DNA from 3 places in the Herbaspirillum seropedicae genome. Region 1 is predicted to be linked to each of the others. Evidence: predicted binding sites of a transcription regulator. Region 1 holds the regulator's gene; each other region holds the start of a gene.
The links. Region 1 encodes FliA, which starts transcription of late flagellar genes. Its sites were predicted from a motif close to CTAAAGTTTNNNNNNNNNNNGCCGNTA; they were not measured.
Positions count from the first base shown of each region.

Region 2: the regulator FliA is predicted to act here: its motif matches at 1,803-1,829, upstream of ACP92_RS08295 (FlxA-like family protein).
Region 3: the regulator FliA is predicted to act here: its motif matches at 1,445-1,471, upstream of fliD (flagellar filament capping protein FliD).

Region 1 covers NZ_CP011930.1:2,293,486-2,296,707, forward strand. The annotation lists gene ACP92_RS10120 (MinD/ParA family ATP-binding protein) at 1-797, shown strand, start outside; gene ACP92_RS10125 (RNA polymerase sigma factor FliA) at 803-1,537, shown strand; gene ACP92_RS10130 (flagella synthesis protein FlgN) at 1,627-2,085, opposite strand; gene flgM (flagellar biosynthesis anti-sigma factor FlgM) at 2,110-2,427, opposite strand; gene flgA (flagellar basal body P-ring formation chaperone FlgA) at 2,592-3,222, opposite strand, start outside.
Region 2 covers NZ_CP011930.1:1,897,172-1,900,393, reverse strand. The annotation lists gene ACP92_RS08305 (Lrp/AsnC family transcriptional regulator) at 1-491, opposite strand, end outside; gene hppD (4-hydroxyphenylpyruvate dioxygenase) at 639-1,733, shown strand; gene ACP92_RS08295 (FlxA-like family protein) at 1,882-2,226, shown strand; gene ACP92_RS08290 (hypothetical protein) at 2,393-3,172, opposite strand.
Region 3 covers NZ_CP011930.1:1,275,627-1,278,848, reverse strand. The annotation lists gene ACP92_RS05605 (aspartate aminotransferase family protein) at 1-568, shown strand, start outside; gene ACP92_RS05600 (Lrp/AsnC family transcriptional regulator) at 712-1,206, shown strand; gene fliD (flagellar filament capping protein FliD) at 1,535-3,222, shown strand, end outside.

The DNA of each region.
Region 1 (3,222 bases):
TGGAGCGTCCGGTCCCCAGGCTGTTTACCTTCTTTTCCGTGCTAGCGGAAGAAGACAAGAGCGCCATGCTCATCAATCTGGCGGCTTCGCTGGCGCAGGCCAAGCACAGCGTGCTGGTCATCGATGGCGACGTGGCCACCACCGGGCTGCTTACCCGCATCGGCCTGCGCCATGACGTGGCCACGCTGCAGGAGGTGGCGCGCATGGAGCGCGCACCACGCGAAGCGACCCGCATGTTGCCGGAAGGTTTTTCGATGGCGCGCATTGCGCGACGCAGCGTGCCCTCTGCCAGTGACCCGCAGGCCGGCCAACTGGCGGAGATCTTCGATAGCCTCATCGAGCAGGCCGAGATCACCCTGGTCAATGGCGTGCTGTCGGCGGACCAGTCGCTGCCGGTGCCGACCATGGAGATGGGAGAGATCGTGATCCAGGTCTCGACCACGGCGTCCTCGATCAAGGCTGCCTATGTGCTGCTCAAGAGCCTGAGCGACCGCATCGGTCGTCGCCCGTTCAGCCTCATCGTCAATGATGCGACCGAAGCCGAGGCGCGCACCGTCTACGCCAACATGGCGCAGGCGGCCAGCCGCTACCTGGCGGCGCAGCTCAATTACCTGGGCGCCATCCCGGCCGACGACCATATCCGTCGCGCCACCGGGCAGGGGCGTGCGGTGATGGATGTGTTTCCGTTCGCGACGGCGGCGCTGGCTTTCCAGCGCCTGTCCAAGAAATTCACCGCGGCCGAATCGGCGCGCAGCACTTACGGGATGGCGACCGACGGTGCGAGTCTGGGAGTGTGACGTGCATGTATAACGTCAAGGGAAAAAAAGGCAAGAACGATTTGCTGGAGCAGCATGCGCCGCTGGTGAAGAAGCTGGCGCATCAGCTCAAGGCAAAGTTGCCTCCCAGCGTGGAGGTGGACGACCTCATCCAGGCCGGCATGATGGGCCTGCTCGACGCCGTCAACCGCTACGAGGAAACCCATGGCGCGCAGTTCGAGACCTATGCCGTGCAACGTATCCGCGGCGCCATGCTCGATGAGCTGCGCAGCAGCGACTGGCTGCCGCGCAGCATCCGCCAGAACGCCCGCAAGGTCGAAGAAGCCATGCAGACGCTGCTGCAGCAACTGGGCCGGCAGCCGAAGGAAGCCGAACTGGCGCAGCACATGCAGATCAGCCTGGAGGACTACCAGTCCCTGCTGAGTGAGTGTGGCGGCCATCAGTTGATCTACTACGAAGATTTCCATGACGACGATGGCGGCCACGAGCACTTCCTGGACCGTCACCAGACCTCGGACTCCGACGATCCTCTACAGAACCTGATCAATGGCGGCTTCCGCGAAGCAGTGGTGGATTCGATCAAGGCGCTGCCCGAGCGCGAGCAGATCCTGATGGCGCTGTATTACGAGCAGGAGATGAATCTCAAGGAAATCGGCGCCGTCATGGGCGTGTCCGAGTCGCGCGTCTGCCAGCTGCACAGCCAGGCCATTTCGCGCATGCGCTCCTATCTGCGCGAGCATTCCTGGAGCGGCGTGGCCTGATCCCATCGGCGGCCCTCCAGCATGAAAAAAGCCCGGCAATTTGCATTGCCGGGCTTTTGCTTTTCTGCTGAGGCAGGGAAGGGGGGGGCTTACACTACACCCAGCCTGCGGCCAGAGGCGCTGATACTGTTCTGGCCATCGGGGCCATAGAAATTGCCGGCGCCGGTCTTGCCTTGCAGGATGGTCAGGGCGCTCTGGTTGAGCGAGATCTTCTTGCCGATCAGCAGGCCGTTGACGCGGTTCAGTTCCTTGGCGTCCTGCGCCAGTTCGAACAGGGCGGCCCAGTGCTCACGGTCAGTCTCGCTGCCGTGCTCATTCATCCATTTCTGCATGCCGGCTTCGTCTTCGCTGTAGCCCAGCTGGCCCAGGAGAGCGTGGCGGTTGCCGGCCAGGGTGGCCATGTCGGCGACGATGGTGGCTTTTTCGGAGATCACCTCGGTTAGGCCTTCCGGCGTGGCGTCGGCCAGCAGCGCCTGTTCCTGGCGCAGTTTTTCGACCAGGCGCGACAAGGCCGCTTGTTCCTGTTGCAGTTGGCTAGCCGGGTTCATGCAGATCAATCCTGTACTGGGGGATCAGGCGCGACGGGCGTTGATCAGGGTCTTGACGGTGTCGATGAGGCCGTTGGCCACCTTGTCGGCGTCGATCTGGAAGGTGCCATTGGCGATGGCGGCCTTGATCTCGGCGACTTTCTTGGCATCGAAGCTGCCGCTGCTGCTGCTGACCTTGGTTTCCAGCGACTGGTAGGTCGCCGACAAGCGCACGCTGTCGGAAGCGGCAGAACTGGCGGCGTTGTTGCCGGCAGTCGCGCCCGCCTGGGCGTTGTTGCGAGGCTGGGCCTGGGTCTGCTCAGTGTTGAGCGCGGCGGATTTGAGGGCGTCGTTAACGTTCACGGCAGTATTCCTTGTAGGGTGGGGGCGCTTTGCACCCGCCTGTCGCATTGATTATCGACCATTTCCGCGCAAACTTTAACAGCCAGCGCATCTAATTGAGGGGTGTGAAGGATATTTCTTCACATTCTCTCATATGACGAGACCCGAGGAGGAATTGCCCTGTATCAATAGTTGATTTCCAGAATCCCGCCGGCCTTGGCAATCCCGCTGACCACCTGGCCTGCAGCGGTGCGCGCCTGCGTCATCTGGCCCTCGTTGGCATTGGACAGCGCGCGCGCTTCGGTGGAAATCTGGAAGCCGGGGCCATTGGAGACCACGCGCACTGACTGGCCCTGCTGTACCACCCGCTGGTTGCGGATGGCGTCCATACGCAGGGGCGTGCCGGCGCGCAGGGACATGCCGGCCACACGGCCGATGACCTGCGATTCTTCGGTGATCACGCCGGCTGGCAGGGCCGACATGTCGCCGCGCACCCGGCTGATGTCGCTGGCGCTGATGGTCTGGCCCTGGGCCAGCGGCACGGCGGCGATCAGGTAGTCCGAGATCACCTGGACATTGGCGCGCACGTAGATGGTCCACGGAGCAGGGGCGACGCACTTCACGCCCACCGAGGTGCGGCCCCACAGGCGCGCGCCATTCGGCATGAAGGCCTGGGGATCCAGGCAGGCCGGCAACATCATGCGCTGGTCGATGGGGTCGGTCTGGATGGTGATGCTGCCCGGCAGTCCGGCGGTCTGGGCCTTGAGGAATTGCTCGGCCGTCTGTTGCACGATCTGCAAGTCCTGGCGTTGCGGG
Region 2 (3,222 bases), 400 kb from region 1:
GACTTGACCGGCTGCATCACGTGTTCCAGCGGCAGTTCATGCGACTGCTTGACCTTCTTGAGGGTGATGTTGGATTTGACATTGGTCACGCCCGGCAGACGCAGCAGGCGCGTCATCATGAATTCGGAAAACGCCGCCAGGTCGGGGGCGACGATGCGCAGGATATAATCGCCCTCTCCCGTGACCGAAAAGCACTCGGTCACCTCGGGCATGGTCTCGACGGCCTTCTCGAAGAGCTCGCCGCGGGTCTCGCCCTGGCGATCCAGCGTCACGGTGGTGAAGGCCGTCACGCCCAAGCCGACCACGGCCGGGTCCAGCACGGCGGTGTAGCGTTCGATGACGTGGGCTTCTTCCAGGCGCTGCACGCGGCGGCTGATCTGCGAGGTCGACAAGTGGACCTTCTGGCCCAGGGCGCTATTGGTGATATGGCCGTCGCGCTGCAGCTCGGTCAGCAGCGCGAGGTCATAGCGGTCCACGTTGATGATGCTCATTTATCTCTCCAATTTGCTTATTTAAGAATTATTTGTGCATATTACCTAGTTTATCGCGCAAAAAACAATCACATATTGCGCTTTTTACGCAATAAACTCCTCGCATAGGCCGCGCTTGCCGGCCGCACCCGATACGAGGAGACACAGATGGGCCACACCGAGACCAATTTCGCCCCCGCCGCCAGCGGCGACCTGTTCGACAATCCCATGGGCACCGACGGATTCGAATTCGTCGAATACACCGCTGCCGACCCTGCCGCCATCGCCCGCGTGCTGGAACTGATGGGCTTTACCGCGGTGGCGCGGCACCGCTCCAAGAACGTCACCCTGTACCGCCAAGGCCAAGTCAACTTCATCCTCAACGGCGAACCCGGCAGCAATGCCGCCGCCTTCGCCCAGGTGCATGGCGCCTCGGTGAACGCCATGGCCTTCCGGGTCAAGGATGCCGCCCAGGTCTACAAGCGTGCGCTGGAACTGGGCGCGGAAGGCGTCGAGGCCAAGCTGGGGCCGATGGAACTGAATATTCCCGCCATTCGCGGCATCGGCGGTTCGCTGCTGTACCTGGTGGACCGCTATGGCGAGAATGGCTCCATCTATGACGTCGACTTCCAGTTCTTCCCCGGTGTGGAGCGCAACCCCAAGGGCGTGGGCCTGACCTATATCGATCACCTGACCCACAACGTCATGCGCGGCGCGATGGATACCTGGTCGTCGTTCTACACCCGCCTGTTCAATTTCCGCGAGATCAAGTATTTCGACATCGAAGGCAAGGTCACCGGCCTGCGCTCGCGCGCCATGACCAGCCCGTGCGGCAAGATCCGCATTCCCATCAACGAGAGCGCCGACGACAAGTCGCAGATCGAAGAATTCATCAAGCAATACAACGGTGAAGGCATCCAGCACATCGCCCTGGGCACTGACGACATCTACCAGACCGTGCGCGCCCTGCGCGAGCGTGGCGTGCCGCTGCAGGACACCATCTCCACCTACTACGACCTGGTCGAACGCCGCATCCCCGGCCATGGCGAAGACCTGGACGCCCTGCGCGAACTGAAGATCCTGATCGATGGCGCGCCCACGGCCGGCCAGGGCCTGCTGCTGCAGATCTTTACCCAGAACCTGATCGGCCCGGTGTTCTACGAGATCATCCAGCGCAAGGGCAATGACGGCTTCGGCGAAGGCAATTTCAAGGCGCTCTTCGAATCCATCGAACTGGACCAGATGCGCCGCGGCGTGATCTGAATCCCGCTGCCCACCTGGACGGCGAGGCGGAGCCCGCATCAAGGCGGCTCCGCCTTTTTTCTTTTGCGGCTCAAGCTTTGCCCCAGGCTGCCGTAAAACATGCAGGCAATCCCATCTCACTAGCGCCTCGTCAGGGGCTGGAGTCCGCATGTACGTCGCTCAGGCAAGGCAAGACGCTGTCCCGGCAGCCGCAGGCACCGACACACTGGATCCCGATCCGGCCGAACTGATCGCGCAACTGAGCCATCGCATCCTGATCCTGCAACAGCAGGCGCAGTCGCTGGCGCGCTTCCCCGCCAACAAGGATGGCAAGCAGCAGCGTCAGTTGCTGCAGCAGCAGATCCGCAATCTCTACCAGCAATTGTTCGTCCTGGAACAGCAGCAGGCGCAGCAGCGCAGGCGCAGCGACAACTATCTCAGCATGGCGTTATCGATGGCCGCCCACGCCGCGCACCATCACGCTCATGGCGTGGCGCTGGCGCCGTCGGTTTGAACCGGTCTGCGCTGGCTTAAGCCTGCTTGGGGCGCATCAACAAGCTCCGCTCGCCCTGCCCCCCACGAAAAACACCCCAACGTTGGAATCGGCATCCAACTGTTGGGGGACGGTTCACTGCCAAGGCTTTTTGCATCATCGGGACCTCGGTCCCGAGCCCTGCGCATCAAAGACTGAGATCAGGAAGCGGAGGATCACGGTAGGTCTCATCGATCGTGATGTTCTCTTTCTTCAGCGTCTCCTCTGCGGCCTGGCGCGACTTCGCAAGTTGCGGCAGCACGGCAGGCAACTCGGTCTTCCAGTGCAAGCGTTTGGTGGGGCCAACCACGGAACGCCATTTTTCATTGTCCGATTTCAATGCGTATTCGACAAAGTAGGCGCCCGGCTTGGTCACGTCGGTCTTGCTGGGATCACGGGTGATACTGACATCCAGGTAGGCATGATCGGAGTACAGGCTCCATGTAGCCCTGGTATCGAGCGTCATCCATTGCTCTAGCGACAAGACATAGTCGGGATCGAGGCTATAGATGGGATTTTCTTTCTGGCGATAGTCCAGGGCCTGCTTGCCTTTGAGTCGAGGTTCGCTCAAGCGGATCGCGCGCACCCAACCGGCATTACGCAGTGATTGCAACAGGCCAAAGAATCTTTTCCTGGCATCGTCATGCGCAATCACGTCCGCTTCTGTGATGCCGGCATTGATGTTCCAGTTGATAATGTTCTCGGAGGCAAAATTGGGATCGTCATTGCCTGTCGCACTCAAGATATAGGGCAGCGTGACATTATGCGCGCTGGTGGCAAGCACTACGCTTCCATTGGGGACGGATCCCCAGTCAGCGGCATAGAATTGGATCCCTTGCGGATACTTCGTTATTTCGAACTGATCAGGGTACTTCTTTACCAGGTCCACGCCCGATTGATTGACGCGGATTTCAACAGGTGCGGTCATTTCCTTTGCGCTTCCTGGCAGGCGATCCCGGCAACCAGACAATGACGCCA
Region 3 (3,222 bases), 1.0 Mb from region 1:
GGACGAAGACGTGCAGCCCGACCTGATGACCATGGCCAAGGGGCTGACCGCCGGCTATGCGCCGATGGGTGCGGTGATGATGTCGGACCGCGTCTACAACGGCATTGCCGATGGCGCGCCGATGAGCACCGTGGTCGGCCATGGCCAGACCTACTCGGCCCACCCGGTCAGTGCGGCGGTGGCGCTGGAAGTCCTGCGGCTCTATGAGGAAGGCGGTCTGCTCGACAACGGTCGTCGGCTGGAGCCGGTCTTCGCCGGCGGCCTGCGCGCCCTGCTGGCGCATCCGCTGGTGGGCGACGCCCGCAGCCGTGGCCTCCTGGGCGCGCTGGAGCTGGTGGCTGACAAGCAGACGAAAGCGCGCTTCGCGCCGGAACTGAAGCTGCATGATCGCATCTTCCAGGCGGCCTATCGTCATGGGCTGGTGTTCCGCGCCTTCGGCGACAACATCCTCGGCTTTGCGCCTGCGCTGTGCTACACGCAAGAGGACTTTGCGCTGATGTTTGCGCGTCTGAAGGCCATCCTCGACGAAGTACTGGCCCAACCCGAAGTGCGCCAGGCCGTGCGCTGAGCAGGCCAATGCGAGTATCGCCTCCATCCCGATGGGGAAATCGTGGCTGGAGGGGTTAAAATGCCCTGCAACCTCCTGCCGGCCTTGCCTGCGTGCCATACGCGGGCAAGGCCGGCAGGCTGAGTCGAATAACCCGAGGCAACATGATGACTAACGGCGCGTTGAAACTGGACCGGATCGATCTGAGGATTTTGTGTCACCTGCAGCAGAATAGCCGCATCACCAATGTGATCCTGGCCGACGCGGTGGGCCTCTCGCCCAGCCCCTGCCTGATCCGCGTCAAGCGCCTGGAGAAGGCCGGCTACATCAGCGGCTATGGCGCCTACATCCGGCTGGAGAAACTGGCCGATGTGCAGATCGTGTTCACCGAAGTGACGCTGTCGGACCATCGACGCGAAGACTTCGCCAAGTTCGAGTCCACCATCCGCAATGTCGATGAGATCATCGAATGCCATCTGGTCAGCGGCGGCTATGACTACCTGCTCAAGTTCATGACCCGTAGCGTGGTGCATTACCAGAGCGTGATCGAATCGCTGCTGGAGCAGAACCTGCGCATCGAGAAATACTTCAGCTACATCGTCATCAAGTCGCCCTTCGTCAAGCATCACTACCCGCTGGAAAAGTTCATCCAGAGCTGAGGCTGGCAACGGCCCGCCGGACGCCCGGCGCGCCGCCTCTGGCGCACATTGCCTTGCTGCGCTTCCTTCCCGTCCCGCCCATCCCACCTTCCGGCTTTCTCAAGATCGACCACACTGTCTCACTGCACAGGATTATCCGGGCGGGTAGTCGGCGGCGTTGAACGCACAAATTCCCGCATCTCCATCGATTCTCCACAAAAAGACCAGACAAACGTCAGTATTGGTCAGCAAAATCACCCTTTACTTTTGCAAAGACCTGCCGATAACGGCGGTATGCTGAGGCAAGCTCAGCGCTTCATATCATAAAAACATCATCAGGGGCTCTACCATGGCTACTTCCACAGGCACCATTTCGACGTCGGCAGGTCCGCTGGACGTTGCGACGCTGGTCAACCAGTTGATCTCGGTCGAGAGCAAGTCGCGGCTCACGCCCTTGAAGAACAAGGAGAGCAGCTTCAATACGCTGATCTCGGCCTATGGCAGCCTCAAGAATGCCTTCACCAGCTACCAGAGCGCGCTCAAGACCCTGACCGCGGCCAGCTTCAGCGCCCAGAAGACCACGCTGAGCAACGCCGGCACCGGGACCAACCTGACCACCGATCCCTTCACGGCCGATACCAACACCGATGAATCGACCAAGGTGCTGGCCCAGAAGCTGCAATCGGCGGGTTTCACGGCCGGCCAGACCTTCAACGCGGGCGACTCGGTGGCCATCAAGGTCGGCACCAACCAGCCCACCTTCATCACCCTGCAGGCCAACGCCACCCTGGCCGGGGTGCGTGACGCCATCAATGCCGCCAAGGCCGGCGTGACGGCCTCCATCACCACCGACGGCAGCGGCGACCACCTGGTACTGGAATCGAACACCGGCGGCACCGCCAATACCATCAAGATCACGGCCAACAACAGCCTCTCCAGCCTGGCCTATGATCCCTCTTCCAATGTCTCCAGCACGGTCACGCAGATCCAGGCTCCGCGCGACGCCAGCAAGGCGGCGGCGGGCAAGTACAACATCGCGGTGAACCAGCTGGCGCAGGCGGTCAAGGTCAGCTCGGCCGGCATCGCCCCGGGCAGCACCTTCGACAACGGCGTGCTGGCCATCAAGACCGGCAATGGCTCCACGGCCATCATCCAGCCCAAGACCAACTCCCTGGCCGGCGTGCGCGACGCCATCAATGCCAGCGACGCCGGGGTCAACGCCTCCATCGTCAACGATGGCACCAATGACCACCTGGTGCTCACCGCCAAGGACGCCGGCTCGGCCAACACCCTGCGCGTGACCGGCACGGGCAACTTCGCGGCCTTCAATTTCGACCCCAGCGGCACGATCACCACCACGGGCGTGGCGACCAACCAGACCTACTCCAGCGGCAGCCTGGCGCTGCAGGTGGGCAGCAAATCCTTCACCATCAACCCCACCGACCTCGACGGCAGCGGCGCCATCGGCCTCAACGATGTGATGAAGGCCATCAATGACGCCAACACCGGCGTGACCGCCTCCATCACCAACGATGGTTCCAAGGACCATCTGGTGCTCACCCCCAGCGGCACGGACGCAGTCAAGCTGACTGGCGCTGGCGACTACAGCGACCTGGCCGGCAGCTCCATGGGCCAGCTGGCCAAGGCGCAAGACGCCAAGCTGACCGTGGACGGCGTGACTGTGACCAGCACCAGCAACAAGGTCACCAACGTGATCTCCGGCGTGACCCTGAACCTGAGCAAGGTCACTACCAGCGCCGACAATTTCTCGCTGTCGATCAACAATGACACCAGCGGCCTTTCCACGGCCGCCAACACCTTCGTCACCGCCTACAACACGCTGGCCAAGGCCGTGGCCAACCTGACCAAGCAAACCCCGTCCACCACCAAGGGCCAGGCCAGCACAGGTTCGCCGCTGGCCTCGGAATCGTCGGTGCTGGCCTTGATGGGCCAGGTGCGCAACACCATGCTGGGCGCACTGGGCGATAACGGCGCGACCAATCTGTCGCAGATCGGCATCAGCTTCCAGAAGGACGG